DNA from 4 places in the Virgibacillus xinjiangensis genome. Region 2 is predicted to be linked to each of the others. Evidence: riboswitches for the same ligand, from Rfam matches in the RefSeq annotation. Region 2 holds a riboswitch; each other region holds the start of a gene.
What was found. A riboswitch is a leader RNA that binds a small molecule or an ion and turns the genes downstream of it on or off. The one in region 2 is predicted to bind thiamine pyrophosphate.

Region 1 (7,607 bases), on a different contig from region 2:
ATTTGCTTCCGTGAACCCCGAATAAGCATTCGTGAACTCCGTAGTACTGGCGAAAAATGTTGCTACCGCCAAAATGGAAACTAATGCAAGAATCCCTTCACCCACTGCTCCGAAGTATCCGACAAAACGGGCGTCTGTCTCCTTATCCAGCTGTTTGGAGGATGTGCCGGATGAAACGAGGCCATGAAACCCCGAAATAGCACCACAGGCTATGGTAATGAACAATAACGGCAGCCACGGTGTATCTGCATTGGAATTTGTAACAGGAGCTGTGATCTCTGGGTTGGTAAAGAGCAGACCGAGATATAGGATGGCCAGCCCGACCACAAGCTGATGAGAGTTGATGAAATCCCGCGGCTGGAGAAGCTTCCAGACAGGAAGTGTGGAAGCGACATAAACATAAGCCATCAAAACGACAATCCAGATCAGAAATGCTGTAGAAACAGCTCCGAGACCGAATAGTCCTGTTCCATCTTCTCCTCCCATATACCTGACCAAATCAATCTGCAAAAATTCCGTGCCACTGGCCACAACAGCGGTCAAGTACATGATTGCCAATGCAATCAAAGATGGTACAAGCATCTTCATATTACGTTTATAGGCTGCATAGCCGATCCAAATAGCCAATGGAATCTGGATGAATACTGGCACCACACTCGCTGGATAGGTGATGAACAAGTTGGAAATCACCCAGGCAAATACCGCATTTACCATTAAAACCAAGATTAAAATTATGAATAAAAACAAGATTTTTCCGCGTTGTCCGATCAACTTATCGGCAATAGTACCAACGGACTGTCCTTTATTTCGGACAGAGAGTGCCAAAGTACCGAAGTCATGGACCCCTGCTGCAAAAACAGTTCCCAGGATGACCCACAGAAAGGCTGGCAGCCACCCCCAGTAAACAGCAATCGCCGGACCAAGAATTGGCGCAGCTCCTGCAACAGAAGTAAAGTGATGCCCCCATAAGACAAATTTATTTGTCGGGACAAAGTCCACACCATCCTTGTATTTATGGGCAGGTGTGACATAATTTGGATCCAATCTGAAAATCTTTTCGGCGACAAATTTGGAGTAGTAACGATAACCTAATGCAAAAATAACCAAACCAATGATTGCAACCACTATTCCCGGCATTTCTCTTCCCCCCCTTTTATTCAGGACGATTCTCCTACCTTCCTTTCAATTGGTTATGGCCGAAGAAGGTCCTGTATAACGCTATGTGTAAGCGCTATTATCTAGTACAATTATATTATAATTTGTAAATTATTCAACAATTTAGAACTATAAAATACAAAAAAAGGCTGGGTCCATCTGGAACCACAGCCTTTTTCTCTTAATAATACAGTTTTCCCTGTCTATAGATAATGGTAGAAAGTTTCATAACCGAATGGATAAAGCAATTTTCTCTTAGGGAATGATGGTTATCGAAATACTGGGGGTAAACTGTATCAAAAGTCTTTTCCATTTTAGTGGTCAGTTCCTGAAAAACTTCTTCTTCTTCGAGAAACTGGGTCTCCCTTCCTTGAAGCCACTCCAAATAGGATACAATTACCCCGCCAGCGTTGGCTAACAGGTCTGGCAAAATGATCGCCCCCTGCTCGTTAAGGTACTCATCTGCTTCTTCTGTCACTGGAGCATTCGCACCTTCCACCAGTATTTTAGCCTTGATCTTCTTCATATTACCTTTATGGACTTGACCGCCAAGGGCGGCGAAAATCAATACATCACACTCTACTTCCAGCAATTCATCCCGGTTGTGGATATCTGCTTTGATATTCGCTTCCTTCACCTCGTCTTCCGTTATGGGCAGATTATTATGATTGGTGGAAGTAAATCGTATCAAATTAGGGATATCAATGCCATCTGGGTTATATAAAGTTACATTCTTATCACTTACCGCTACTACTTTATTATTTAGATAATCACATCGATACGCTTCCAAAGCTGCTACTGACCCAACATTGCCGAATCCCTGAATCGCAACGCTAAGGTTTTTATCCTGATGTTCCAGCGCTGTTTTAGCATACTTGCTCTTCCGTTCTCCAAGCCAATCCTTATTGTCCTTAACAAAATCATGCAACAAATAACGCAGGGTGAAGTATACCCCTCTACCTGTTGCTTCCCTTCTGCCAAGAGAACCACCGTTCATAACACTTTTTCCTGTAAAACTTTCCCTGTATCTCTGCCCCGGATGGATGCTTTTATACTCTCCCATCATCCAATCCATTTCCCGCTCACTTGTACCGACGTCTGGAGCAGGAATATCTTTCTCCGGTCCCAGGATCTCGCTGAAATACTGCACATACTTTTTGGAAATTGCATATAACTCCTTATCACTGAAATCAGCCGGGTCGATGACCACCCCGCCTTTAGCTCCGCCAAATGGCACTTCATGCAGCGCGTTCTTCAATGTCATCAAAGAAGCGAGATCTTCTACCTCCGATTCTTCCACTGATTCATGATAACGGATGCCTCCTTTATATGGACCGAGCATGTTGTTATGCTGTACGCGGAATGAAGGGATCCGTTCCACCCGGTTATCTTCGAGGCGGACCCTCAAATAAGATTTATGGACATGATTCGGAGTGGAAATAATGGAGGCTAATGAAGTGAAAGCCTTCTCCCTGGCCTCCCCTTCAAGTTCCGGCAAAAAGGTCGGATCATCCCTCAAGGCTTGCAGCGACTTCGTTACAATCTCCTTGGAATTGTCTAGCAAAAGTAGTCCCTCCTGTTTCGATATTTATATAGTACTATACCCACAAGACAGAAATTAAAAATCATTATGATACCTGTTGCTTATATAAATATGGCAGCAAGAGAAGCGACCATCAGTCCTGCCATAACAGGAAGAAAGTTCTTGCGTACTAATTCCATGACAGGCACGCCACAGAAACCGGCAATCGCAATAAGTGAGGACCATGCCACAATCGTGCCCCCGCCGGTCCAAATAGCTCCAAGCTGCCCCAATGCAGCCAAGGTGGCAGCATCTACTGCACCTGTTTCAAGGGAAGCCGCCAGTGCTCCTGTCAGTGGTAGACCAGAAAAACCGGAACCATCAAGTCCGGTAATGATACCAATCAACAAAACACTCAATGCGGCTAGCAAAGCACTTTGTGGAAGATACTCTTGGCTGGCGTTTACCAAGTCGAACAACAGTCCGGGGGCATCTCCATCTACTCCGAGGATCATCCCGGAATATTCGGAACTTCCAAGGAAGAAAAAGCCGGCAATTGGAATAACCGGCCCCATGGCCTTAAAGGCAAACACAAAACCATCAGTAATATGGGTTGTAATGTAATCAAGTGCATGCTGCCTTCCAAAAGCCAGCGTGGATAACAGCAATAGAATGACAGCAACTCCGCCAACGAAGGCAGCCCCGTCCCCGCCTACCAACCCACTGCTTCCGGAAAAAAGCTTACTGTACATCATAAAAACCACTACAGCCAGGAGGGATAACGGGACAAGAACAGCAAAAACTTTGCTCCAAGCATTCAAGTGCTTCGTCCGTACTTTATTCCCTTCATGCTCTGTTGTGGATGATTGCAACTGTTGATATGCCTGTTCGTTTAGGGGATCCTGTGGAGCACGGATTCCATTACGGTATAGCAGATAAGCAAAAAGAATGGCTGTTATACCTGCAAACAAGGATAAAATCAAGGCTTTATCCGCGATTAGTCCAGCATCCAGATCAGCTGAAGAAGCGGAAAGGCTCGGCGCTACTTGGACGATATAGTCAGAAGAGAGGGCCATTCCCTGACCTGCAAGAGCTATAGCAACTGCCGCCAGCATTACTGGCAGCCCGGCCCTCACTGCTGCTGGGACCAATAAGGCACAAATCAAAGGTACTGCTGGTGTCGGCCAAAAGAACAGTGAAATCAGATACGTAATACCAATTAACACAAAATAGGACACATGCCCATTGATCATCATTCGTTGAATCGGCTGTATCATTTTGCGATCGGCTCCTAAATCTCTTAGTGAATTCAACAGTGCCAGCATAAATGTAATAATCAGGAAAATACTGAATAATTCCTGTGCCGCTACCAGATTGGCATTGAAAATGGCAGTGAATCCATCAAGCAGACTTCCTTTATATACCCAAGCAATGACAAAGGTTCCTAATAATGTAGGAAACACCACACCTTTGCGAAGAATCAGACAACAATAATAGCAAACGTGAACAGACCGTATAACCAATGGGAAATTTCCAACCCCATACAGACCACGCCTCTCATCAAAATTAGTTATACAGCCTATGCAAGCTCCATTAAAAACGCTACCTTCCATGTTTAATCATCTTATCCATGGGAATATCAAATATAAATCTAATTTAGAGGAGGCGTTTGAAATGAAACCATTCATTAAAGCTTATACGAATGATGAACAGTTGAAGACGGACGTAAGCGTTTTAAAGGATAAAGGTATCAACAAGGATGATGTTTATGTTATTTCTCATGATGAAGATCGAACAGAACGAGTAGCCGGTGGAGCAGACGCCAAAACCATCGGTATGGATGAAATGGACTTCTCCGATTATGTAGGGACCATGTTTAAGAGTCAGGGAGATGAACTCCGGACAAAACTGAAAGACATTGGCTTCTCTCAGGAGGAAGCCGAGCAATATGAGGAAGAAATGGACGAAGGAAAAATCTTCCTGATTGTAACGAATAATGAAAATGTAATGAATTACTTGGCTTAAGATACAGAAACGGACTGGTATGAAACCAGTCCGTTCTTCTCCCCACTATTTTTCATGACACACATTAATAAACCGTCTTACTCCTCCATACCAACACATTCATGGCAATATAATTCTCCGTCCTTTTGTTCTCCATCAAAGAAGCCATTTTCACAATAAATTTCTTTCCCACAAATCGTGCAATGTCCCACCAACTCTTCCAAGGATATCCCCCTTTGATTTGTAATCCCGGTCATCCTATATATTCTATTTAAAAGTAATTCCTTTGTGTCATAAAAGTATCTTTCATGTGAGCGAATCCAATAAAGTCATTCATTTCTTAATAGAATTCTCGGCTGCTTATGAAATAAGAAGAAGACTACAAAGGTACTCAGGATGAAAGATGGAAGCATATAGGACCCATTATACAGCAAAGAATACAACCATGCCGGCTGCCCTTCTACCGCAGAACCAAAGAACACGATGCCAGCTGTATAATGGCCTAGAAAACGAAGTGCGGATCCGAGTAATGCTCCTGCTGTAATATAAGATAGATAGGTTTTCGTGTGGCCATTTTTAACAGCCTGCTGAATTCGACGTGCAAACACCCCGGCAAATCCGATTACTGTAAATGCTACCAGATAATCCAGCAGACCTTGAATCGGATGCAATATATAGGCTGTACCTGTCGCCACCTGTAAAACTCCCCATAGAAACCCTGATAATAACCCGCCTTTTAATCCCCAGCGGAATGCAACAATAAATACAGGTATCATTGCGAAGGAAACAGAGCCACCCATTGCCCATATCTTGAACGATAGGAATGGCAGTATATCCAGTAGAAGAGCCAAAGCAGTGAATACGGCCACTTCTATCAGGAATAGTGTTTTTCCAAACTTCATTTTAATATTCTCCCCTTCCGTCTTGCCGTTTTTCTGCACACAAAAAAAGCAATGCCAAAGGGGAAGACTTCCTGATGGAAACAGTTCCGCTCACATTACTTTTCAACCATCAAGAAAGCCACCATCCCTACGCTAGTATTAACTAACAGGTTCAAAGGGTCTGAACGATCCGTCCACTCTCAGCCAAATGGCTCCCCCTGCAGGCTTTCCATTCACTTTTTTTGTTACTAGTATTGTATCCTAGCTCTCTTCTCAATTCAATAAGGAAAGTACCAACTTTAAATCTATTTCCCTATGATCCCTTTCCTTTCCACCTTTCAAGAAAAATTTCTTTTTCCATGAAGGCTCTCAATTATTATTACCTAAATCATATATATTTGAATTAAAGATGTTTTTCCTTGACTTTCAGTATTTATAATTTTATACTAAGTAACATAAAGTAACTAACGTTGAGTAACTAACGTTGCATAATTTCTTTTGGAGGGATATTGAATGGCAAAAACAACTTGGAACGTGGATACAGCGCATAGTGAAGTGGGATTTACCGTCAAGCATATGATGATTTCCAAAGTCAAAGGTGCTTTCAATGATTTTGAAGCAGTAATTGAAGCTGACGTAGAAGATCTAACGGATTCTAAAGTGGAAGTTACAATTGACGCAGCAAGTATTGATACTAGACAAGAAGGCCGCGACGACCATCTTCGTGGCGAAGATTTCTTCGATGTCGAAAAACACCCGAAGATTACCTTTGTTGCCACAGATATCAAAAAGAAGGGAAGCAACCAGTACGATGTGACTGGCGACCTGACCATCAAAGGCACAACAAAACCTGTGACGGTTGATGTTGTCTACCAAGGACAGAGCAAGGACCCGATGAGTGGAAACATCGTTGCTGGTTTCAATGCAGAGACAACCATTAATCGTAAAGATTTCGGGTTGACATGGAATGCACCTGTAGAAACAGGTGGTGTCCTTGTAGGAGAAGAAATCAAAATTCATTCGGAAATTGAAGCCCATAAAGCTGAATAACAGAAACGCAATAGAGGCAGGAGCATCCCGATGGTGGACCTGCCTCTTTTCTATTCCTCCATCCTATTCCCTGTTTGAATTCATCTCTGTTGAGGTAAACTACCTATAAAAAGGAGGATTGGGAATTATGGGTTTGAATGTAGCACAAAAGTTGATCAAGGACCACTTGGTATCTGGTGAAATGAAGCCCGGAGAAGAGATCGGTCTGAAAATAGACCAGACTTTGACCCAAGACGCAACCGGTACGATGGTCATGTTGGAATTGGAAGCTATGGGTCTGGATTATGCTAAGACAGAAGTCTCCGCTCAGTATGTTGACCATAACCTTATACAAGTAGATAGTAAAAACCCGGATGACCATCTATTTCTTGAAAGCGCTGCAAAAAGGTTCGGCATCTATTACAGCAGACCCGGTAACGGTGTCAGCCACCCTGTTCATATGCAGCGCCTTGCCGTTCCAGGGAAGACGTTGTTGGGGTCCGACAGCCATACATGTGCCAACGGTTGCATGGGCATGCTTGCCATGGGAGCGGGCGGCATCGACGTGGCCATGGCTATTGCCGGAGAGCCGATATACATCACTATGCCGAAGATATTCGGAATAAAGCTGACAGGTGAACTGCCTGATTGGGTAAGTGCTAAAGATGTCATCCTTGAACTGCTGAGACGTTATGATGTTAAAGGCGGTGTCGGCAAAATCATCGAATTCTATGGACCTGGGGTAGATACCCTTTCTGCGATGGACCGTCATGTCATTGCAAATATGGGTGCAGAACTTGGGGCTACCACTACTGTATTCCCCTCCGATCACGAAGTGAAAAACTTCCTTCGTATTCAACATCGTGAGGACGACTGGGTCGAGGTGGTCGCAGATAAAGACGCCAGCTATGATTTAGAAGATGAAATCAATCTATCTGAACTGGTACCATTGGTAGCAAAGCCATCCAGCCCTGGTAATGTTGTACCAGTTACAGAAGTAGCTGGAACACCTATAT
Region 2 (7,607 bases):
CATGAATCTCGGAAATGTTTGACATCTCCCGCTAATTGGCATACATTATAATCAAACGTATATTTGAATAAGGTGATAGAAGATGTCTGAAAAAGTTTTGAATAAACAGGAAGCTTCGTCCTGTGAGACGTTTCTTTCTGATGAGGAGAAGGTCAACCTAGTCAAACCGAGGATAGCGGAAGTGGAGGGAGTGGAGCAGATTTTCAAAGCGCTCGGAGATGCCTCCAGACTTAGAATCGCTTATGCGCTCACCCTGGAAGAGGAACTATGTGTTTGTGACATTGCCAATATCTTGGACTGTTCAACGGCAACTGCTTCCCATCATTTGCGTTCACTGCGGGAGAAAGGCATTGCCAAGTCCCGGAAAGAGGGGAAAGTCGTGTTCTATTCCCTTGATGACCATCATGTCCGCCAGCTTGTAGAGATATCCATGGCTCACGCGAAGGAAGGCGATCCACATGGAAACAGCTAAACAGACATATCGTCTGGAAGGCTTGTCCTGCACGAATTGTGCAGCAAAGTTCGAGAAGAATATCCGTGATATCCAGACGGTCGAGGGTGTCCAGCTCAATTTCGGCGCCTCCAAAGTGACGGTGGAAGGAGAGGCCAGTGTCCAGCAGTTGGAAGAGGCTGGTGCTTTCGATGGAATCAAGGTTTACCCAGAACGGGAACGCCAGCAGCCGAAGGAGCCTTTTTGGAAGAAAAGGGAGAACCTTCCGCCGCTAATTTCCCTGTTGTTCACCATGGCAGGTATCCTGGCTCTTGTCCAGTTGGGAGAGGGACATATTGCTGCCACCGGATTATTCGTCGTGGCTATCCTCGTCGGTGGAGTCGACTTGTTCAAGACTGGCCTGAAAAACCTGTCCAGACTGGAATTCGACATGCGGACACTGATGACCATTGCCATCATTGGTGCTGCAATCATCGGCGAGTGGGCAGAAGCGGCAGTAGTTGTCTTCCTGTTCGCATTGAGTGAGGCTTTGGAGGATTACTCCATGGATAAGGCGCGACAGTCGATCCGGTCGTTAATGGATATCGCTCCCAATAGGGCGACGGTGAGAAGGGACGGCCAGCTGATGGAAGTCGATGTCGAGGATGTCCAGATCGGTGATATGATGCTGATCAAACCGGGGGATAAACTGGCGATGGACGGAGAAGTGGCGAAGGGTGCCACGTCCATCAATCAGGCCGCCATTACCGGAGAATCCATACCGGTATACAAGCAACCTGGGGATGAAGTATTCGCTGGCACGCTGAACGAAGAGGGATCACTGGAAGTCCGGGTGACAAAACGGAGTGAAGACACGACGATTGCTAAAATCATCCATCTAGTGGAGGAGGCGCAGGCAGAAAGAGCGCCGTCCCAGCAGTTTGTGGATAAATTCGCCAGGTATTATACACCGGCGATTATTGCTTTGGCTTCGCTTGTTGCCATCGTGCCCCCATTGTTCTTCGGAGCTTCTTGGACAGAATGGGTATACAGCGGGCTTGCCGTGCTTGTTGTCGGGTGTCCCTGTGCACTCGTCATCTCCACCCCTGTTGCGATTGTCACAGCGATCGGCAATGCCGCAAGAAATGGGGTGCTGATCAAGGGCGGCATCCACTTGGAAGAAACCGGTCGTCTGCAGGCGATTGCCTTTGACAAAACAGGAACACTGACAGAAGGGAAACCGGAAGTGACGGATATTCTTCCGTCAGGGACAATGTCTCCGGATGAACTTCTAGGTAAGGCCCGGGCCATGGAGACTTTTTCCCGTCATCCGCTTGCCTCAGCAATCATCCGTAAGGCAGAAGAGGCTGGCGCAGGTGAATACCCGGCAGAGAACTTCCAGTCGATGACGGGCAAGGGCGCTTCTGCCAGCATTGATGGCACCCGTTATTATATCGGCAGCCCTTCTTTATTTGAAGGCATGCAAGAAATGCCTGAATCACTCGCAACACAAATCAGCCGTCTGCAGGCTGAAGGCAAGACGGTGATGCTGGTAGGAACGGAACAGGAAATCGAAGGGCTCATCGCAGTGGCGGACAGCGTAAGGAAAACCAGTCCGTCCATCATCCGTAAACTGCATGATTTAGGCATCAGGCAGACAGTAATGCTGACCGGGGATAATCAAGCGGCAGGGAATGCGATAGGGAAGCAGCTTGGCATGACGGAAACAAAAGCGGAGTTATTGCCACAGGATAAGCTGGATGCCGTCAAAGATATCCGGAAAAATCACGGAAACACGGCAATGGTCGGTGATGGGGTGAATGATGCACCGGCACTGGCTGCCGCGACAGTCGGTATCGCGATGGGCGGTGCCGGAACTGATACGGCACTGGAGACAGCGGATATCGCCCTGATGGCGGACGATCTGGAAAAACTGCCATACACCGTTTCGCTCAGCAGGAGGGCCTTATCGGTCATCAAGCAGAATATCATGTTCGCACTTGGGATCAAGCTGGTTGCACTGTTATTGGTGATTCCCGGATGGCTGACGCTGTGGATCGCCATTCTGGCAGATGTCGGAGCAACGTTGCTGGTGGTGCTGAACTCCATGCGGCTGATGAAAAATGGGGAAATGTGAATAGAGAAACCGTCCAGGAGAGCTCATCGGTCCCACAATATAAACAAAGCCTGAATCGTCATGATTCAGGCTTTTTATCAGGTATCGATCCTATAAGTCCAATTTTTCTGCTTCAAATCCGGCTTCTTCAATGGCATGCAGCACATCGGCGAGCGTGGTCTGCTTCCGGTTGAAGGTGACCCTTCCTTTTTCCGTTTTCTCATTCACCTGTATTTCCAACACCCCTTGAATTCTAGAGACGGCGTTTTCGATTTTTCCGGCACAATGCGGGCAATGCATTCCCTTTACTTCCAGGTAATTGGTTTCGTTCATGGTCGTTCACCACCTTTTCCGGTCTATTAAAGCGTATGGCATTGCCTCCTCGTTTAGAACGGATGCCCTCTGTGTTTGACAATTGCCAATTCAATGATATATTGGAGAGGACAACCATTCGAATATGTGAAAACTTCCACTGGGGGAACCTTGTCACAAGGTTGAGATTAAAGTTGAAACTTTAGGACTCCTAGCACCTGATCTGGCTCATACCAGCGTAGGGAAGTGGGGCGGGGCAAAGTTTCATCATGCCCTTTTTGTTCAGCCGCCACCCTCCTGCGTAAAGCAAGGAGGTTTTTTCTATTGGATGGAAAATTGAAGGAGGTTGATCATGAGATTTTCAGAGGAATTGAGAGAGGCAGCGAATCCAATTTGGGAGGCGAGCTTCCGGCACCCATTCATTAAAGAGTTGGGAGAAGGGACTCTCCCGCTTGCATGCTTCCGCTACTATGTCATGCAGGATGCTTATTACTTATCCCATTTCGCAAAAGCACAGTCGATCGGGGCGGCCAAAGCAGAAGAGTTCTATACGACCAGCCGGATGGCTTCCCATGCCCAGGGGTCCTATGAAGCGGAGATGGGACTGCATGAAACATTCTATCATCTGCTGGAGATATCAAAGGAGGAACAGGAGGCGTTCATCCCGGCACCAACCGCCTATGCCTATACGTCCCATCTGCATCGGGCCAGCTATAATGGTCATCTCGGCGATATTATCGCAGCCATCCTCCCATGTTATTGGCTCTATTACGAAATCGGGGAAAGATTGAAAGATTCCAAGCCGGAGGAACCGATCTACCAGGAATGGATTGCAGCTTATGGCAGTGATTGGTTCAAGGCGTTGGTGGAGGAACAAATCGACCGTCTCGATGGGATTGCGGAGCATGTCACCCAGGCAGATCTGAAGCGGATGAAGGAGCATTTCCTGATCAGCAGCCAATATGAATATTCATTCTGGGAGATGGCCTACAGGTTGGAGAAATGGCCCATTCCCCTGGAAACTGTTAAAACCGGGGGATGATTCATGCTGGAGAAAATCATCGATGCCCATATTCATCTGGATGCATACAAGGCAGAAGAGCGGGAAATCATCCTACAGGACATGGCGGGCTCCGGGGTGGAAAAACTGATAGCTGTCTCAAGCGATCGATTATCCGCCCAGAAGAATCTATCGTTATCACGGAAGAACCCTGATATTTTGCCGGCATTCGGTTTCCATCCCGAACAGCGGCTGCCTTCCGAGGAGGACCTGGCCGATTTATTCCAATTCATCAGGCAGAACAGCCAAGAAATGACAGCAGTTGGTGAAGTAGGGCTTCCCCATTATCTGCGCAGGGAGGACCCGATCCTTCCCTTGGAGCCGTGCCTGGAAGTGCTCGAGACGTTCATCCAGCTTGCGGTCCAGTTGGAGAAGCCGATCGTATTGCATGCGGTTTATGAGGATGCACCCATTGTCTGTGACCTTTTGGAGAAGCACTCGGTCCGATGGGCACATTTCCATTGGTTCAAGGGGGATCATCGGACGATGGAACGGATGGTGGCTAACGGCTATTTCGTCTCGGTGACACCGGACATTCTCTATAAGCAAAGGACCCAGAATCTGGTCAGAAGGTATCCGCTGGGGAGATTGATGGTCGAGACAGACGGACCTTGGCCATTCGAAGGACCGTTCCTCAAGCAAATGACCCATCCGAAGATGATCCATCTGTCTGTAAGAACGATTGCCGAATGCATACAACAACCGGTCGCCACCGTTTATGAGCAGCTGCTTGCCAATACGAGGAACTTCTACCGGATCAGCTGATGGGGACATTTAACAGGCCTGCCGTTTGATAAGGCAGTTTCCGGGAAACATGTTACAATAGAATCATTGAACCAGGGCTGGAAAAAAACCAAGCACTGAGTCTCTGGAACGTTCTTTTTATCATTATGCTTTACTGATTTGATGCAATGTCGAACCATTCATCCAACTGTAACTTTCCCGATCAAAGGAGGCACCCATTATGCTGTCCAAACAAGAAATGGAGAAGTATAAGCAGAAATTCCCGGAGCTGGATAACATCATGAAAAAAGAACCTATCCTCTGGTTGAACCCGGGACAGGTCGAAGTAAAGGATTTGCAAGCTCCGATCAGTGAGAAGGATATTCATGAAGCGGAGCGGCTGTGGCAAAGATTTGCTCCGTTCATTCAAAAGGCATTTCCGGAAACCGCTTCGGCTGAAGGGATCATCGAATCCCCATTGATGCCCATTCCCGGGGTTCAGCAGTCATTGACACAGTTGTACAACCAGCCGTTTCCAGGAAGCTTCTACCTGAAAGGGGACCACTCCTTGCCTGTTGCTGGGTCGATCAAGGCAAGGGGCGGCTTCTTTGAAGTGCTCGCTTACGCAGAGAAACTTGCGTGGAAGGAAGGGAAAATCCGTGCGGATCAGGACTATGCTGCATTTGCCCGCCCGGAGTTCCAGGAGTTTTTCAGCCAGTATAAAATAGGTGTCGGGTCCACCGGCAATCTCGGACTGAGCATCGGTATCATGGCAGCGACGCTGGGATTCCGTGTCTCTGTCTATATGTCGCGTGATGCAAGACAATGGAAGAAGGATCTTCTGCGGAAAAACGGGGCGGAGGTGAAAGAGTTCTCGGGTGATTTCAGTGTGGCGATCGCTGAAGGGCGGGAGCAGACACTGAAGGATCCGCAGGGCTATTTCGTCGATGATGAGGATTCCAAGGAATTGTTCCTCGGCTATAGTACGGTTGCCCTTCGTCTGAAAGAACAGTTGGAAGAGAATGGAGTCCGCCATGATGCCGAGCATCCTGTGTTTGTCTATCTGCCATGCGGTGTAGGCGGGGCTCCTGGAGGGGTGACATTCGGATTGAAGCATATCATCGGTGATCATGTGCACTGTTTCTTTGTGGAACCTACCCATTCCCCTTCCGTCCTGATCGGCATCGGCACGGGAGAAGGAGCAGGAAGAAGTGTACAGGATTTCGGCCTTGATAACATCACGGAGGCAGATGGTCTTGCGGTCGGCCGTCCATCCCGATTTGCGACGGAGATCAGCAGCCAGTTGGCGAGCGGCATCTGTACCGTAGAAGATGATGAGCTGTACCGGCTCCTTGCAATTACCCAGGATCAAGCAGGAATCGGGCTCGAGCCTTCAGCAACTGCTGGGCTACAGGCACCCCAACGGGTCCTGCAGTCTTCCTATGTGAAAGGCAAGCAGATTAAACCGGAAAACATCACCCATATCTCCTGGTCTACTGGCGGAGGACTGGTGCCGGATTCGGAGATGCAGGAATTCTATAAGAAAGGAAAAGGGCTGCTCGGGGATCGATGATCCTGCAGCCCTTTTGCCCTTTCAGATAACATGATGAGGCAGGGGAAGTAGAGTGCATAGAAAGAAGAAAGTGTGTGTCGTAGGAAGTATGAACATGGATCTCATGGTCACTGCTGACCGGGTGCCCGAACAGGGAGAAACCATCTTGGGGGACAGTTTTGCCATGAGCCCTGGCGGCAAGGGGGCGAACCAGGCTGTGGCTGCTGCAAGATTAGGGGCGGATGTGGAAATGATCGGGGCAGTAGGGGATGACTCCTTCGGCCATGTCTTGCTTTCCGCGTTGAAAGAAGAAGGAATCCATACAGAGGCGGTTCAATTTCTTGCAGGCATAGCAACAGGTACGGCAACCATTATCTTATCAGGCTCCGATAACCGGATCATCGTCGCCCCTGGTGCAAATAAGCAGGTGAGTCCGGAACTGGTACAGGCGCAGAAGGAGAAAATAGCCGACAGTTCCATTCTGCTGTTGCAGTTGGAACTTCCAGTTGAGACAGTGGCAGCCGCTGCGGATATAGCCAGGCAGAACGATGTGCCGATAATCCTCAATCCCGCCCCATACCAGGAACTCCCGGAGAGCCTGCTGAGATCAGCAGCCTTTCTCACCCCTAATATGGTGGAAAATGCTGCGATGCAAGAGAGTTCTTTGTATTCCTTCATTAAGGAGAAATTGATTCTCACAAAAGGAAAACAAGGTGCAGCTTTCTATGAAAAAGGGGAGGTCACGACGATTCCCTCTCATGAAGTAGATGTGAAAGATACTACAGGAGCCGGAGACACCTTCAATGGGGCCTTGGCCGCTCAATTGTCGGATGGAAGGTCGGTAATAGAAGCAGTAACAGCTGCCAATGCTGCTGCGGCTTTATCTGTGAAAAAGGCGGGGGCGCAGGCTGGAATGCCCACACTTTCAGAACTGGAGCAGTTTCTCGACGGAAAATAGGCAAAGAAAAAGGAGGGTCCCATGAAACGTTGATGGAGACCCTCCTTATCTCGTAAAGGGGATAACTATTAAGCTGGCGGGTTGTCCGTGATTGCGCCGCCTTATTTTTATGGCTTCAAGACGACCTTGATGCAGCCGTCATCATGTTTGTCGAACATCTCATAGGCCATGTCTGCATCCTCCAAGTCGACTTTGTGGGTGATGATCTCGGTCGGGTCGAATTCCCCATTGTTCACCATATCAAACAACTTCGGCATATAGTGGACGACCGGTGCCTGACCGGCTTTGACCGTGACATTACGGGTGAAAATGGAATGCAGTGGATAAAGGGTGGCTGGAGCACCATATATACCGGTCAGCATAATGGTGCCGAACTTGCTGACAGAATGCGCCGCCGTGATGATCGGATCGATGGAACCGATCTGTCCAGTGGCAGCTTTGGCATGCTCCTTGGCA
Region 3 (7,607 bases), on a different contig from region 2:
ATTTATAATTTCTCTACAACGGACTGGATATCGGCTGCCTGAGTGATTGCAGAGATCACGGAAATTCCATCTGCTCCTGCATGGATGACTGTATGTGCGTTCTCTGCAGTAATTCCTCCAATCCCTACAATGGGTAATGCAGGATGCTTAGTTCGTAGAGTTTTGATCCACTCGATCCCTACAGGGTTCTTTGCATCTGCTTTCGTACGGGTAGAGAAAACAGGACCTGCACCCACATAGTCAACAACAGAGAGAGGGCTGCCTGCTAACTCTGTGTCATTGGATACGGAAAGACCGAGAATTTTGTTTGGAAACATTCTCCTAACCTCTTCTGCCGATTTGTCATCTTGCCCGACATGAATGCCATCCGCGTCCAATTCTTCAGCCAGGGAGAGGTCATCATTTATGATGAAAGGAATGTGATGGGTTCGACAAATATCTCTCAGTTCCAGACCTAGAATCCTTTTTTTATCTCCTTTTAGGGAGCCAGCCCCTTTTTCACGGAACTGAAAGGCGGTTATACCTGCCGCAATTGCATCACGCAAGATCTCATCTGGAGGGCGCTGACAGTCTTGGCTGCCCATAATCAAGTATTTTCTGAGTGCGTGCCGGATTGGTTCACTCATTTGTGTTCCTCCTTATATGAAAGTCAGCTGGATGCTTGTGGAGTGCATCTATGAATAGAGGCATAAAAGTGCCAGGTCTATCCGTTCCTGAAATTTCTGCTGCATATTCGGCTGCTGTGCCATAGAATTCCGTAGCGGCAAGTGCCTGTTGTTGGATTGGATGGCTGGTTGTTAAGCAAGCCGTCAAAATGGATCCCAGTAAACAGCCAGCTCCGGTTATTTTTGCGAGAAGGGGATGTCCCGTATTATTTTCGGAATTTCTGTTGCCAGTACAAATAATATCCTTTGCACCGGTAACAATCGCAGTCGTTTCATAAGTTCTTGCGACTTGGGCGGCGATATGCTCTGCATCACCTCCTATAGAGTCGACACCTTTTGTTTCCCAAGGAAGTCCCACCAAATGGGCCATTTCTCCGGCATTTCCTTTAATGGCCGTCGGCTGCACTTCAGCTAGTAACTGTTCAACAGCATTGCGCCGGAAGGAGGTAGCCGCAACCCCGACAGGATCCAGGACTACCGGGATGCCTTTCTGGTTGGCGGTCCTCCCTGCAAAGATCATCGCTTTTAAGTCGGATGCTGTAAGGGTTCCTATATTTATAAGCAGCCCGTCGGCATGGGCAGCCATTTCTGCAGCCTCTTCCTCAGCTTTGGCCATTACGGGGGAAGCCCCAAAAGAGAGCAAGCCATTTGCTGAGAAATTCATGACCACCTGGTTGGTTAAATGGTGAATCAACGGTTGCTGCTTTCTGACTTCTGTAATAATAGCTTCTTTCATTGTTTCACTCCCTCTTCTCTGAGAGCCCAATGGTTTGTCGGCCCATTTCCCTCCCCAAGTCCGGATGCATGTTGGATGGCAGCTGTTATAAACTTTTTCGCAATCTTTACAGACTCTACCAAAGGAATTCCTTGACTGAGAGATGCAGTGATTGCTGCTGAATAGGTGCACCCTGTTCCATGTGTGCTGGTTGTGTGAATTCTTTCGGCCGAAAAAGCATACATATCGTGGCCATCATACAAGAAGTCTGTGGCATCTCCTTCGATATGCCCTCCTTTAATTAGAGCGGCTCCGGCTCCATACGTATGGACAAGTTCCTTAGCTGCCGACTTCATATCCTGTGTGCTATCAATCCCTTTGTCTATGAGAAATTCAGCCTCTGGTATATTCGGTGTAATCAGTGACGTCAATGGAACAAGATGTTTACGAAGAAAAGCTCTGGCCTCCCTTTCTATAAGTGCATCCCCGCTGGTCGCAACCATCACTGGATCCATAACATAAGGGATGCGGAGCGCGGCCATCTTCTGTTCAATCACTTCCATCATGGGAATATTGCTGATCATGCCGGTTTTATAGGCATCTACCGGCATATCTGATAGAACAGATTCAAGCTGACTGGCAATCATGTCTGGTGGTATGTCTTGGACAGCCTGCACTCCTGTCGTGTTTTGTGCAACTACCGAAGTGATGACAGACATGCCGTAGCTTTTTAATTCCTGGAAAGTTTTTAAGTCAGCCTGGATTCCCGCTCCACCACTGGGGTCCGTGCCGGCAATCGTTAAGGCGCATGGTATATGTTTCATTATGAGTTCCTCCCTGTAAGCTCTAAGGCATTATTGGTGGATAGCTTCGTAACGATAAACCATCCGATGATTGCTCCAGTACTGCTGCTAACGACAAATGGCGGGATAAACGCCAGGGCACCGGCAGAGCTGCCCATCAAGATATTGGCAAAGGGAACGGCAAATAAAGCCCCGACAATGCCGCTGCCAACTGCTTCTCCTGCAGCAGCCCAAATTTTCCGACCCAACCAGCGGTATAGAATTCCTGCCAAGAATGCGCCCACCATCGCTCCAGGAAAGGCAAGTAGTGTACCAAGCCCCAGCATATTCCTTAAAAGGCTGATCATAAAAGCGATGACTATTGCCGGCCCCGGGCCGAGGATCACAGCGGCCATAACATTGATCGCATGCTGTACTGGATAAGCTTTTGCTATGCCGGCAGGAAACCAGAGCAACTGGGAAGTTATTGTCCCAATTGCAATGAAAACAGCCATTACTGTAAGTAAATGTGTACGGTTCACATCTTTCTCCCCTTTTGGGGCACCAAAAAAGCCAGATCCCATATAGGACCTGGCTTGAACAAGCTGAAAATAGATGACATTTTGTCTGACTACTTCCCTCCGCTGGTATGATCCAGATCAGGTCCATAAGGGTCGGAAAATTCATCTTTCCTCTCAGCCTGTGTTTCGGCACCCCTAGTAGTTTTACGTTTATTGAGTTTTCTGTTTTATCATAACAAAGAAGTGAGCGTTTGTCAGTAGAATCTTCCCATTTACAAAAGGATAAGTTGGATAGGTGTAAGAAAAGAATCTAAAAAAAGAGAAGCTTCCTTATCATATAAGGAAGCTTCTCTTTTTTTGATGGAGCATAGCGGGCTCGAACCGCTGACCTCTTCGCTGCCAGCGAAGCGCTCTCCCAGCTGAGCTAATGCCCCATATTGGCTATCACAAATATAAATTATAAAGGGTTACCAACTATTTTTCAAGGGTTTTTTACAAAAAATCTATATCTTTTACAGAGACCGGGAGGTTCAGCATGAATAAGATGGCTGACAATTGAATGAATTTACGACATAACTACACTATCATACCCACTGAAAGAAGGAAAACGTGCAAACATGCAAGGATATTAGATATACTTATGGCATAAGTACAGGATATTTACAGATAAAACTTGATAGGTTATATTCGAAAGAATAGTATAACTTTTTAGAAATGGGGGATGAAAAGTGTCCAGCAAGTCGGAAGGGAAGGATGAGCGGTTTAAGGTAGCCAATAGGGAAGCTCTTATCGGAGTGGCCTTGGTTATTTTCAATTTTATCTGGTGGTATGGGTTTGCCTATGGGCTTGGCAGCAAGGACCCGGAAGATTATTCCTATGTTTTTGGGTTTCCCGCTTGGTTCTTTTACAGTTGTGTGCTGGGGTTTATTGTCATGGCGGTTCTGGTGACGGTGATCGTCAAAAAGTTTTTTGTCGAAGTTTCATTGGATGATGAGGGAGAAGAGACATGAACTGGCAGGCATTGATTCCGTTAATTGTATTCTTAGTTTTAATGTTCGCAGTCGGCATTTGGTCGAGTAGGAGTGTGAAATCGTCTGAGACATTCCTGGAGTCCTACTTTCTGGGGGACCGGAGTATGGGCGGATTTATCTTAGCAATGACCATGACTGCTACATACGGTAGTGCAAGCAGTTTCATAGGTGGTCCTGGTACTGCATATACAGAAGGGTTGGGCTGGGTCCTATTGGCGATGACTCAGGTGGTGACCGGCTATTTTGTCCTAACGGTTTTGGGAAAAAAATTTGCCATCGTTACCAGGAAATATAAAGCAGTAACAATGGTAGATTTCCTGAAGGAACGCTATCAGTCAAAATGGGTGGTGCTGTTTTCCGCTTTAAGCATCATTATTTTCCTATTCTCTGCCATGGCAGCACAATGGATCGGTGGAGCCCGCCTGATTGAGTCATTGACAGGCTTGCCATATACCACGGCATTGTTCATCTTTGCTTTATCTGTCCTGGTTTATGTTGTTATTGGCGGTTTCCGGGCAGTGGCATTGACGGACGCCATCCAGGGAAGTGTGATGTTCGTCGGTACGTTGATCCTCCTAATAGCAACTATTTTTGCAGGGGGAGGAATTACGGCCATTATGGAGGATCTAGCCAATGAAAATATCAATCTGGTTACACCTTATGGAGCGGAAGGGACATTGACCCCAACATTTGTATCCTCTTTCTGGATTCTTGTCGGGGTCGGAGTCGTCGCACTTCCTCAAGTTACCGTACGCGCTATGTCCTATAAGAATTCAAAGTCGATGCACCGGGCACTGATTATAGGGACCATCGTCGTCGGGTTCATTATGCTGAACATGCATTTGATTGGTGTATTTGCCCGGCCGATTTTACCTGGTATTGAGATTGCCGACCAAGTAATGCCGCTGATCGCTTTGGAGGTACTGCCGGCATGGGTAGCGGGCTTGGTGCTCGCCGCTCCGATGGCTGCCATCATGTCAACGGTGGACTCCCTGCTGTTGCTTGTCAGCTCGACCATTGTGAAGGACGTCTATTTGAATTACATAGAACCAAAGGCATCCCAGCAGAAAGTGATGAAGTTGAGCATGGGGGTGACCGCTATCCTAGGAATTGGGGTGTTCCTGCTATCGTTGGATCCCCCAGATTTGATCATCTGGCTCAACTTGTTCGCTTTCGGCGGATTGGAAGCAGCGTTTATTTGGCCAATCATATTGGGTCTCTATTGGAAGAGGGGAAACAAATATGGGGCGATCGCTTCCATGGTTACCGGGGTAGGGCTGTACATATTGTCAGACAGCTTTTTTCCGCAGCCGTTGGGGCTTCATTCCGTAGTCTTGCCTGTTGTATTTTCCCTAGTGGCCTATATACTGTTCAGCTTAGGAACACAACATAAACAAACCGCTGTACCGGAAATCTGACAAGGAGTTGCCCAGTGTGTCTGTACTTCTTGGATGGCCAGTAAGAATGAAAAAAGACAGCCTTCGCGCGAGGGCTGTCTTTTCCTGTATTATTTTTTCTTCATCTTCTTTGCAAACTCGATAAAGTATTGCAATGATTCTTTGTTGCGCAATGAACCTAAATTGACCACTTTTTCTGATGGCTGCCCCATCAATATCTTCTTGACCGGTATTTCCAGTTTCTTGCCATTCAGTGTCTTCGGAATATCGTCCACTTCATGGATTTCCGTGGGTGCATGGCGTGGGGAGCATTGCTGTCTGATATGCTGTACTATTTTCTTTCTGATTTCATCTGTCAGTGTTGCTCCGTCCTTCATCACAATAAAGAGCGGGGTAGAGGAACTGCCTTCTCCATCTGGGATATCTACAATCAAGCTGTCCTCCACTTCATTCACTTGATCTACTGCCCGGTAGATTTCACTGGAGCCGATACGTATGCCGCCGCGGTTGATCGTGGCATCAGACCGTCCATATATAACCCCGGTGCCGCGTTCGGTAATCTTCAGATAATCACCATGGCACCAGATGCCAGGGAAAACATCAAAATAGCTATGGTACAGACGAGTGCCGTCAGGGTCATTCCAGAAATAGATCGGCATGGAAGGGAAGGGTTCTGTCAACACCAGTTCTCCCACTTCCTCGATCCTGGGTGTCCCCTGTTCACTGTAGCTCTCCAGTTTTGCGCCCAACCCCCTGCATTGCAGTTCTCCAGCATAGACGGGAAGCGTAGGGGCTCCCAGTATGAAAGCTGTGCAGACATCAGTCCCGCCGCTTACCGAAGCAATCCAAAGATCTTCTTTCACGTTTTCGTAGCACCACTGGAAGCCTTCCGGCGGCAATGGGGAACCAGTGGAGCCGATGCTCTTCAGGTGGAACAAATCATAGGTGTTCCCTGGCTCCAATTCATCTTTCATGCATCCTGTAATATAACTTGCACTGGTACCGAAAACGGTCATTTGTGTTTCTTCTGCGAACTTCCAAAGCATCTGTTTATCAGGGTAGGCAGGACTGCCATCGTATAGGATAACCGAACTGCCTGTGAGAAGCCCGCTTACCAGGAAATTCCACATCATCCATCCGGTGGTAGTGTACCAGAAAAAACGGTCTTCTTCTCCGAGGTCCTGGTGAAAGGTGAGTGCCTTCAAATGCTCCAGAAGTATTCCGCCCTGGCTGTGTACAATAGGCTTGGGTTTACCCGTTGTTCCAGAAGAATATAGTACCCACAGAGGGTCATTGAAGGAAACATGCTCGTAGTGGAGTTCACCGTTTCCACTTCTGTCCACAGCTTCTTCCCATGTTGCTGCATCTATTAGGTTGCTGAAATCTGTGTTGCTGTTCAGATAGGGAACACCAATCGTTTTTTCCAGTGTCGGTAATTCTTTCTGGATTTCCTCTGCAACCTCCATGCGATCGAAATCCTTCCCTCCATATCTGTATCCATCTATAGTGAACATAAGCTTTGGTTCAATTTGCTTGAATCGGTCGATGACACTTTGTGTACCGAAGTCAGGAGATGCACTGGACCAGATGGCTCCAAGGCTTGCTGTTGCCAGAAAAGCCACAATGGTTTCATATATATTCGGCAGATATGCCGCTACGCGGTCTCCTTTTTGAATGCCGTAATCCTTTAGTGCCTGCTGTAAAGAGGCGGTATCTCGATAGAGCTTTGCCCAAGATACTTCCGTTTTATCCCTCAATTCAGAAGCATGTATGATGGCTGTCTTATTTTCCTTCCGTCCTCTGAATATATGTTCAGTATAGTTGATCTCAGCTCCTTGGAACCATTTGGTTCCAGGCATCTTACGGGGAGATAAGATGGTATGGTAAGGTTTCTTTGATTGTATGTCAAAATATTCCCATTGTGTCTCCCAAAACGCTTCCAACTCATGGACAGACCAGTCCCAGAGGGAAGCATAGTCCTCAAATCTCAAGTTTTTATGTTCCTTCAGCCAGTTTCTATAATCAGTAAGATTAGCTTTCTTCTTTCGGGACGCATCTGGTTCCCATAATAACGTACCTTCTTCCACCCGACTCATCCTATCCCCTCCCGAATTTTACGATAATTACCACTATTATATGAAGTCGGTTCCCGTATGTAAAGCTTGCTTCTGTGGAACGGAAAAAAACCCCCTTGATGAAGGGGGAGTCTCCTATTGACCTGCCAGTTTGTCTATGAACGCCTTCATATAGGATGGCAAATCCGGCGGTCGGCGGCTCGACACAATATGGCCATCGATGATTACTGGCTCGTCATGCCAGTCAGCACCAGCATTCTTCATATCATCCTTGATTCCAGGGGTGCTTGTCACGTTTCTCCCATTTAAGATGTCTGCTGAGATGAGTACCCAACCGGCATGGCAGATCTGTCCAATGGGCTTGCGTGCTTTATCCATATCCTTTACCAGGTCAATGACCTCTGGATAGCGTCGCAACTTG
Region 4 (7,607 bases), on a different contig from region 2:
TTTGGGGAGGAAATAGCCAGGGAAGGGGTTTCTGATGTGTTGGATTTCCTGTCGAGGGATCATGACATGCGAACCGACTTTTACTTCGCTGTCGCAAGGGAAAACACCGCGGAAAATCTATTGAAAGTCATGACCCCGCTGGAACAGATACCTGCCGACAAAATGGCGGGAATGCTGGAAACGACCGAGAGATCATGGGCCTCTGTCGGGTCCACCAGCATCGATGAATTGATCGCTTCCATGTCCTCTACAGGAAAAGAGGCTAATATAACGGGAATCGTAATAAGTGGTGATCCGGACGTTGGGACAAATCTTGATAATGTGGAAAGAATCGATTCGATTACCATGCTGGAAGCAAAAGGCATGGGCATCTTCCAGAACGACCGGCTGATCGGCTGGATGAATGAAGAACAAAGTCAGACGGTGAACATCTTGAATAGTAAAGTGACAAACACGGTAACCTGGGTACCATGTGGGGAGGACGGAAAGATCACCGCAGAGGTTTTTGAAATCAATCCAGAAATAACAGGGACCGTGGAAGGGGACCAACCTAAAATCAAGGTGAAAGTGACGGAAGAAGCGGATATTGCCGATGTCGCCTGTGTGATCAATTTAAGGGACCCGAAAAAAATAAACGAACTGGAAAAGGGTTTTGAGGAATCTCTACAAAAGAAATGGAAGAAAAGTGTGGATGAGATAAGGGGATTGGGAACAGATGTCTTCGGCTTCGGAGAGGTTATCCGCCGTGCGAACTTGGATTATTGGAAAAAGGTGGAGGATGACTGGGGAGAGATATTCGCCAATGAATTGGAAGTGGAGCTTGAGGTGGAGTTCCAAATCAAGAAGACAGGCACCACCAACGAGTCGTTCCTCAAGGAAATTAATGAAAAAATCAAGCAGGAGGATCAATGATGTTGCAGGCTATTTTGCTTATCCTTACGGCAGGGATCTTCTTTCGAATAGATTATAAGCAGTTGAAAAAGAATACGCCATTGAAGAGAGATGGCAAGCTGCATATCATTTTTTCGCTGCTGGCCATCACCTTTGCGCTGCTCTACAATTTTGAGGTGCCGATGCCGAACCCGACGGAAGGGATAAAATTCATCTATCAGCCGGCGGCAGAATCCCTGCGCAGTTTTCTGGATCGCTAAGATGAGCAGAGGGCATGCCAAGGATTGGAGGTAGGGAGTATTGGAAAAAGGGAAAATCAGTGCACGTCAATTCACACTGCTGGTCTTCATGTATTCGCTTGGAACCAGTATCATTGTCCACCCGGCACTCACAGCCAGCTTTGCAGGTGGGAATGCCTGGGTCACGGTCATCACAGCAAGCATCATCGGCATGGGGATCATCTTCTTTCTGAATCGAGTGAGTTCCTTGCAGCCGGAGAAGAATCTATTTGAACTGGCGGAATTTGTGCTGGGCAAATGGGCTGGCAGGGTTGTTTCCTTGCTGATCCTCACCTATTTATTATTCCTTACCTCCACGAATCTGCGGCAGATCGGTGATTTCATCAGCACACAGATTATGGTGGCCACACCTGTCCCGTTCATCATGCTGATCTTCGTCTTCACCAGCATGGTCGCCATCAAGCTCGGCTTGGAGGTGATTGGACGGACCTGTGAAATCTTCTTTCCATACGCAGTAATTTCGTTGGTCTTATTGATACTGTTGGTGTCACCGGAAGCGGAAATCACCAACATCCAGCCCATTCTTCAGGAAAAACCGGCAGCATCATTTGGTGCGGTTATTCCCACACTGGGGATTCCCTATCTGCAGCTGTTTGTATTTTTGGCGATCATTCCGTATGTGAATAAGTTCAAAGAGGCGAAAAAGGGCTTTTATATCGGACTCGCTGCCGCTTCCGTCCTTTTGGTTCTCATTACCTTCATGTGCCTGCTCGTCCTGGGGCCTGACTTTACCGGACGCCAAGTGTACCCGACGTATATTCTCGGCAAAAAAATCAGCCTGGCAAATTTCCTGGAGCGTGTGGAAATCCTGGTGGCCATCGCCTGGTTCTTCACGATCTTTTTTAAGATATCCATCAATTTCTATGTGCTGTCATTGGGGATGAGCCATTTTTTCAAGTTGAAAAACCCAAACAGCCTTTCCATGCCACTTTCCTTGATTTTCATCATTATGGGCCTCATCCTTTATCCGAACATCGTTTACTATCAAGATTTCGTCTCCTACACCGCCGTGTTCTATACCTTTTCCATTGGAACTATGCTGCCATTGCTGATCCTGGTTGTCGGGAAAATCCGCAAGAAAGGAAAGGCTAAGAAAGGAAGTTAGGACTGTTGCAATGGGAGGAAGGTGAAGTACATAGTATAGTATCGAGCCGGCTAGCAGGAATTTGGAAAACAGTGTGGAATTAGTAATGGAAGATGCCATTCATTGAAATCAGGAACAATGAGAGTTACTGCAAAATAGATTTCAAAGGGAGTAGCGTTAAACGGATGAGGAGGGCTCGTGGCCACCCCGTAGGAAACGCAGTCGATATATAAGAGGATGGCTGCAGGTTTTCAATGGAAGATGGGGGTGCCTGAGAGTTTACAAAGGGGGAGGGACGGGAGAATGATCGAAGCATATGAGCGGGAGAATGTCACATGTATCGAGGGTACGATCGAACGATCCGGCCGGAATAATGGGAAAATCTATTGCTTTATGACAGACGGACTGCTGATCGACACTAGTGCACCTTGTCTTGAATCAGAACTGATTCCTTTCTATGAAAATAACGTGTTCGACCAAGTCGTATTAACCCACAGCCATGAGGACCATACGGGTACGGCCGCATGGATTCAAGCGAATCAGGAGGTCCCCATTCATGTCCATGAAAAGGGAATCCGTACATGTGAAGAGGGATGCAATTACCCAAAGTACCGGCAAATGGCATGGGGGATTCGCCAGCCGTTTAGACCTTCCCCCTTGGGCGCCACCATTTCATCCAGGAACCATGAGTGGAAGGTGATCTATACACCTGGCCATGCGAATGACCATATATCCCTTTTGGATGAAGAGACAGGCAGATTATTTACCGGTGACTTGTACGTCAGCCCGAAGACGAAGGTGATCATGAATACCGAGTCGATCCCAGTGATCATGGACTCCATTCGAACATTGCTGCGGTTCGATTTCGGACCGATTTATTGCTGCCATGCTGGATACATAGAAAATGGGAAAGAGATGCTGCAGAAGAAACTGATGTATTTAGAGGATCTTAGTGAAGAAGTGAAGAGTCTTCATCGTCAGGGCCAATCTGCTATGGAAATAAAGGAGAAGCTCTTCCCGAAAACCTATCCGATCATCGGCATTTCCGAGGGGGAATGGGACTCCTTGCATATCATCACTTCCATCATTTCGGGCTTCACGGCAGAAAATGATCCAAAAAGGGGGAGGGAAGGTGAAACTATTTGATGCACACCTGCATATCATAGACCCGAGGTTTCCATTACAATCCAATCAGGGCTATCTGCCCGACTATTTCACTTGCCAAGACTATCTTCAGCATGCAGAGGATTTGAATGTGGCGGGAGGAGCCATTGTATCCGGCTCCTTTCAAGGTTTTGACCAGTCTTACTTGATCGATTCCCTGCAAAAACTAGGCCGCCAATTTGTCGGGGTAACCCAGCTGCCTGTTGAAACATCGGATGAGGAAATCATCCGGTTGGACAAGCTGGGCATCCGTGGTCTTCGATTCAACATCCGCCGGGGCGGTTCGGAGGATCTTTCACAAGTGGAGAGATTTGCTCAAAGGGTCCATGCATTGGCGGGATGGCATGTCGAATTATATATCGATTCCAGGCAACTGCCACCACTCCGGTCGATGATCGAGAAACTCCCCGCCGTGTCCATCGACCATCTAGGTTTATCCAAGGCCGGTTTTCCAACGCTTCTATCCTTGGTGGATAAAGGGGGGAAAGTGAAAGCGACAGGGTTTGGCCGAATTGACTTCGACCCGCGAGAAGCCATCAAAGAGATCCACGCCATCAACCCCGAGGCATTGATGTTCGGGACGGATTTGCCGTCCACCAGGGCAAAAAGGCCCTTCAGCCCATCTGATGTCGACCTGATCATCGAGGCCCTTGGCGAAAAGCAGGCGGAGCAGGTGTTATACAAAAATGCGGCGAAGTGGTATTTGAAAGAAGAGCATGTTTAACTGGGAAACACCCTATAGAGGAGGCATGGGGATGCCTGCTGTATAGGGTGTTTTTATGTGAGGAGGAGAGGAAAATATACGTTTCCTCATTTCCCGGGAAATAACGACATATTCCTTTTTATTTCTATAAGGAATTCTATTAAAGTTCTACAGGAACTGGAGCTCAGGCCGTGCGGGGCTCCACTCAGGCGAGAGGCGGTGCTACTTGGGCCGCGCACCCGCCCATTCAGGCGCCAGCCCTCATCCCTATTTTAACGAAACAAAATTGATTGACTGTTGACAATAAAATTGCAAATGGTACAATTCAAATAACCAATACAATAATTGCCATTCACTAGGGGTGCCTTTCAAAAAGGCTGAGATCAAAGTATGGACTTTGGGACTCTTTGAACCTGATACGGTTGAGGCCGGCGTAGGGAAGTGAAGAACGGACTGTCTATTTTTGTCGTTCCAACCACTTTCCCTTAGCCGGAAAGTGGTTTTTTTGGTTGGTCAGATTTTTGGGAGGAGGTGCTGCTTTGGAACAACGAAACGACCATGGCATGGAGCGGGGAGAATTGCATGTCATCTCGACCGGCCGCCAGTCATCGGAGACGTTAGCATCGATAGCCGAAGAAATACATGACTATGTGGATGTCTTCCATCTCCGGGAAAAAGCTTGGTCTGACCGGGAAATGGTCGAAGCGATCGAATGGCTACTGGCCATGGGGATACCACCAGAAAAAATCGTGGTCAACCATCGTATAGATGTTGCACATGTCACGGGTGTGAAGGGAGTGCAATTGGCCCATCACAGTATTGATGTATCTACCGTGCGAAATGCTTTTGGCCATTTGTCGATTGGCTGTTCCGTCCATTCCGTGAAAGAAGCTGTTTCCGCTTCGGAACATGGTGCGGACTATTTGTTGTTCGGCCATATCTACCCCACTTCATCAAAGCCCGGGTTGGCACCCAGGGGATTGGAAGGTCTCCGCCAAGTCGTGCGAAGTGCCTCCGTCCCCGTGATTGCGATTGGCGGCATTACACCGGAGAACACCCGCGAGACCATACAGAACGGGGCAAGCGGTACTGCCGTATTATCCGGTATCCTATTGGCCGAAGATCCATTAGAAAAAGCTATCGCATATAAGGAGGAATTGAGAAGGGTGGCTGAAGATGAACAAACAATATGATTCCATTGTTGTCGGGGCAGGAGTGATCGGCTGTTCGATTGCATTCCAGCTCAGCAAACGTGGGCATCGAGTATTGGTGGTTGAAAAGAATGAGGTCGGCCAAAAAGCTTCCAGTGCCGCTGCTGGCATGCTGGGGGCGCAAAATGAAATCAAAGATGATAGTCCATTGCTTGCTATGGCGCAGAAAAGCAGGGCCATGTTCCCGGAATTGGCCGAAGAGCTGAAAGACCTTTCCCATATGGATATAGAACTCATCCAAAGCGGGATTCTTCGCGTGGCGCATACGGAAAAAGAAATGGCCGAGCTGGAAGCGGCCGCCGCTTTTCAGCAAGCAAAGGGAGAAACAGCAGAATTTCTAAATGCAGCAGAGGTAAAAGAAAAGGAACCCGAAATTTCGAGTACTGCACTAGGCGGTTTGTACATGCCGGATGATGGCCAGATTTCGCCTCCGCTCTTGTGCCAAGCATTGGCACGGTCGGCAGCTGTTTTAGGTGCAGAATTCAGGGAGCATACAGAGGTGACTGGGCTGGTAAAAAATCATGGCAGCGTCTCCGGTATACAGACGGCAATGGATACTTTCCATGCCGATTCCGTCATCGTGGCAGGAGGTGCCTGGAGCAGGCAAATCATCGAAAAAACAGGCCTGTCCTTGGATGCCTACCCGGTAAAAGGGGAATGTTTTTCTGTCCGGTACGATCATCCTCTGGTCACGTCCAGCATTTTTTCGTCTTCGGGCTATATCGTCCCGAAAGCTGGTGGGAGACTGATCATCGGTGCAACGGAGAATCCCGGCACTTTTGACGAGTCCGTCCAACTGGAGTCCCTTCATCAAATGATGCATTCGGCCATGGAGATCCTTCCAAAATTAAAAGATGCCAAGTGGGAAAAAGCATGGGCTGGAATCCGGCCGCAAACAGGAGATGGCCTGCCCTATCTCGGTGAGCATCCCTCAATCAATGGGTTGTTCACTGCCACCGGTCATTATAGGAATGGGATGTTATTAGCCCCGATAACAGGAGTCGTGATGGCCGACCAGATCGAAGGCAAGCAGACGGATGACAGGTTCCGAATAGATAGACTACCTTACAAGGAGGTAAGAATATGAATCTGCTAATCAATGGAGACAAGCTTCAATTACCTGCCAATGTGAACACCGTTGCAGATGTAGTTTCCTATTTTTTCACGAACCAACCGGTTGTCATTGTTGAGCACAATGGAGAAATTTTGGACAAGGATGCCCATCCGACAAGGAAAGTGGCGGATGGGGATAAAATTGAACTGGTAAATTTTGTAGGAGGTGGCTGAGATGCTGAAAATTGGAGGAAAAGAATTCAACTCACGCTTGCTTTTGGGAACAGGAAAATACCCCAACTTTGATATACAGAAAGAAGCCATCGATGTGTCTGAAACAGAAATACTGACATTCTCGGTGCGGCGGATGAATGTGTTTGAACCGGACCAGCCGAATTTTCTCGAAAAGCTGGACCTCAACAGATATGACCTGCTGCCGAACACGGCAGGGGCCAAGACTGCCGAGGAAGCTGTCCGTACGGCCAAGCTTGCTAAAGCATCCGGGCTTTGTGACATGGTCAAGGTAGAAGTGATCGGATGTGACAAGACATTGCTGCCTGACCCGGTGGAGACATTGAGGGCAACAGAGCAACTACTGGAAGAAGGGTTCATCGTCCTTCCATACACCTCGGACGATGTGGTGCTGGCACAGAGATTGGAGGAGCTTGGTGCCCATGCCATCATGCCCGGAGCGAGTCCAATCGGATCCGGACAAGGTATCATCAATCCTCTCAATTTAAGCCTGATCATGGAACAGGCGAATGTTCCCGTCATTGTGGATGCAGGCATCGGTTCTCCGAAGGACGCGGTGACTGCCATGGAACTCGGGGCTGACGGCATATTATTGAATACGGCTGTTTCAGGTGCCAAGGATCCTGTCCAAATGGCCGAGGCCATGAAGCTCGCGATCGAGGCAGGAAGGCTTGGATTTCAAGCAGGGCGCATCCCGCAAAAGCGCTATGCCACAGCAAGCAGTCCCATGGAAGGGATCAGCAGCTGATGGATGTACGGTATTCCAGGCAAATTCTTTTTTCCCCGATTGGCCGGGAAGGGCAGGACCGATTAAAGGAGAAGCATGTGTTGCTGATTGGTGCTGGGGCACTTGGCACGAGTAATGCGGAAATCATGGTCCGGGCCGGTGTGGGAAAAGTGACGATTGCTGACCGTGACTATGTCGAATGGAGCAATCTGCAGCGCCAGCA

Region 1: linked by a shared signal. The riboswitch ahead of thiT (energy-coupled thiamine transporter ThiT) and the one ahead of tenA (thiaminase II) in region 2 are both predicted to bind thiamine pyrophosphate.
Region 3: linked by a shared signal. The riboswitch ahead of thiW (energy coupling factor transporter S component ThiW) and the one ahead of tenA (thiaminase II) in region 2 are both predicted to bind thiamine pyrophosphate.
Region 4: linked by a shared signal. The riboswitch ahead of tenI (thiazole tautomerase TenI) and the one ahead of tenA (thiaminase II) in region 2 are both predicted to bind thiamine pyrophosphate.

Annotation. Positions count from the first base shown of each region.
Region 1 is NZ_JBHRSA010000028.1:19,198-26,804, forward strand. Features, by position in the region: gene ACFOGI_RS06690 (carbon starvation CstA family protein) at 1-1,137, opposite strand, end outside; gene ACFOGI_RS06695 (Glu/Leu/Phe/Val family dehydrogenase) at 1,337-2,719, opposite strand; partial or broken gene ACFOGI_RS06700 (hypothetical protein) at 2,800-4,220, opposite strand; gene ACFOGI_RS06705 (general stress protein) at 4,352-4,702, shown strand; gene ACFOGI_RS06710 (hypothetical protein) at 4,780-4,905, opposite strand; gene thiT (energy-coupled thiamine transporter ThiT) at 5,011-5,583, opposite strand; TPP riboswitch at 5,691-5,791, opposite strand; gene ACFOGI_RS06720 (YceI family protein) at 6,076-6,612, shown strand; gene ACFOGI_RS06725 (aconitate hydratase) at 6,740-7,607, shown strand, end outside.
Region 2 is NZ_JBHRSA010000003.1:48,232-55,838, forward strand. Features, by position in the region: gene ACFOGI_RS00345 (ArsR/SmtB family transcription factor) at 83-472, shown strand; gene ACFOGI_RS00350 (heavy metal translocating P-type ATPase) at 459-2,567, shown strand; gene ACFOGI_RS00355 (cation transporter) at 2,658-2,879, opposite strand; TPP riboswitch at 3,011-3,120, shown strand; gene tenA (thiaminase II) at 3,211-3,900, shown strand; gene ACFOGI_RS00365 (TatD family hydrolase) at 3,904-4,683, shown strand; gene ACFOGI_RS00370 (D-serine ammonia-lyase) at 4,883-6,214, shown strand; gene rbsK (ribokinase) at 6,267-7,151, shown strand; gene ACFOGI_RS00380 (alcohol dehydrogenase catalytic domain-containing protein) at 7,259-7,607, opposite strand, start outside.
Region 3 is NZ_JBHRSA010000057.1:43,743-51,349, reverse strand. Features, by position in the region: gene thiE (thiamine phosphate synthase) at 3-626, opposite strand; gene thiM (hydroxyethylthiazole kinase) at 619-1,401, opposite strand; gene thiD (bifunctional hydroxymethylpyrimidine kinase/phosphomethylpyrimidine kinase) at 1,398-2,204, opposite strand; gene thiW (energy coupling factor transporter S component ThiW) at 2,204-2,704, opposite strand; TPP riboswitch at 2,782-2,890, opposite strand; tRNA gene ACFOGI_RS15725 (tRNA-Ala) at 3,045-3,117, opposite strand; gene ACFOGI_RS15720 (YhdT family protein) at 3,412-3,693, shown strand; gene panF (sodium/pantothenate symporter) at 3,690-5,132, shown strand; gene ACFOGI_RS15710 (acetoacetate--CoA ligase) at 5,222-7,207, opposite strand; gene ACFOGI_RS15705 (type 1 glutamine amidotransferase domain-containing protein) at 7,322-7,607, opposite strand, start outside.
Region 4 is NZ_JBHRSA010000042.1:40,390-47,996, forward strand. Features, by position in the region: gene ACFOGI_RS10775 (Ger(x)C family spore germination protein) at 1-912, shown strand, start outside; gene ACFOGI_RS10780 (hypothetical protein) at 912-1,151, shown strand; gene ACFOGI_RS10785 (GerAB/ArcD/ProY family transporter) at 1,192-2,295, shown strand; gene ACFOGI_RS10790 (MBL fold metallo-hydrolase) at 2,578-3,420, shown strand; gene ACFOGI_RS10795 (amidohydrolase family protein) at 3,407-4,162, shown strand; TPP riboswitch at 4,489-4,598, shown strand; gene tenI (thiazole tautomerase TenI) at 4,681-5,334, shown strand; gene thiO (glycine oxidase ThiO) at 5,318-6,439, shown strand; gene thiS (sulfur carrier protein ThiS) at 6,436-6,639, shown strand; gene ACFOGI_RS10815 (thiazole synthase) at 6,641-7,405, shown strand; gene ACFOGI_RS10820 (thiazole biosynthesis adenylyltransferase ThiF) at 7,405-7,607, shown strand, end outside.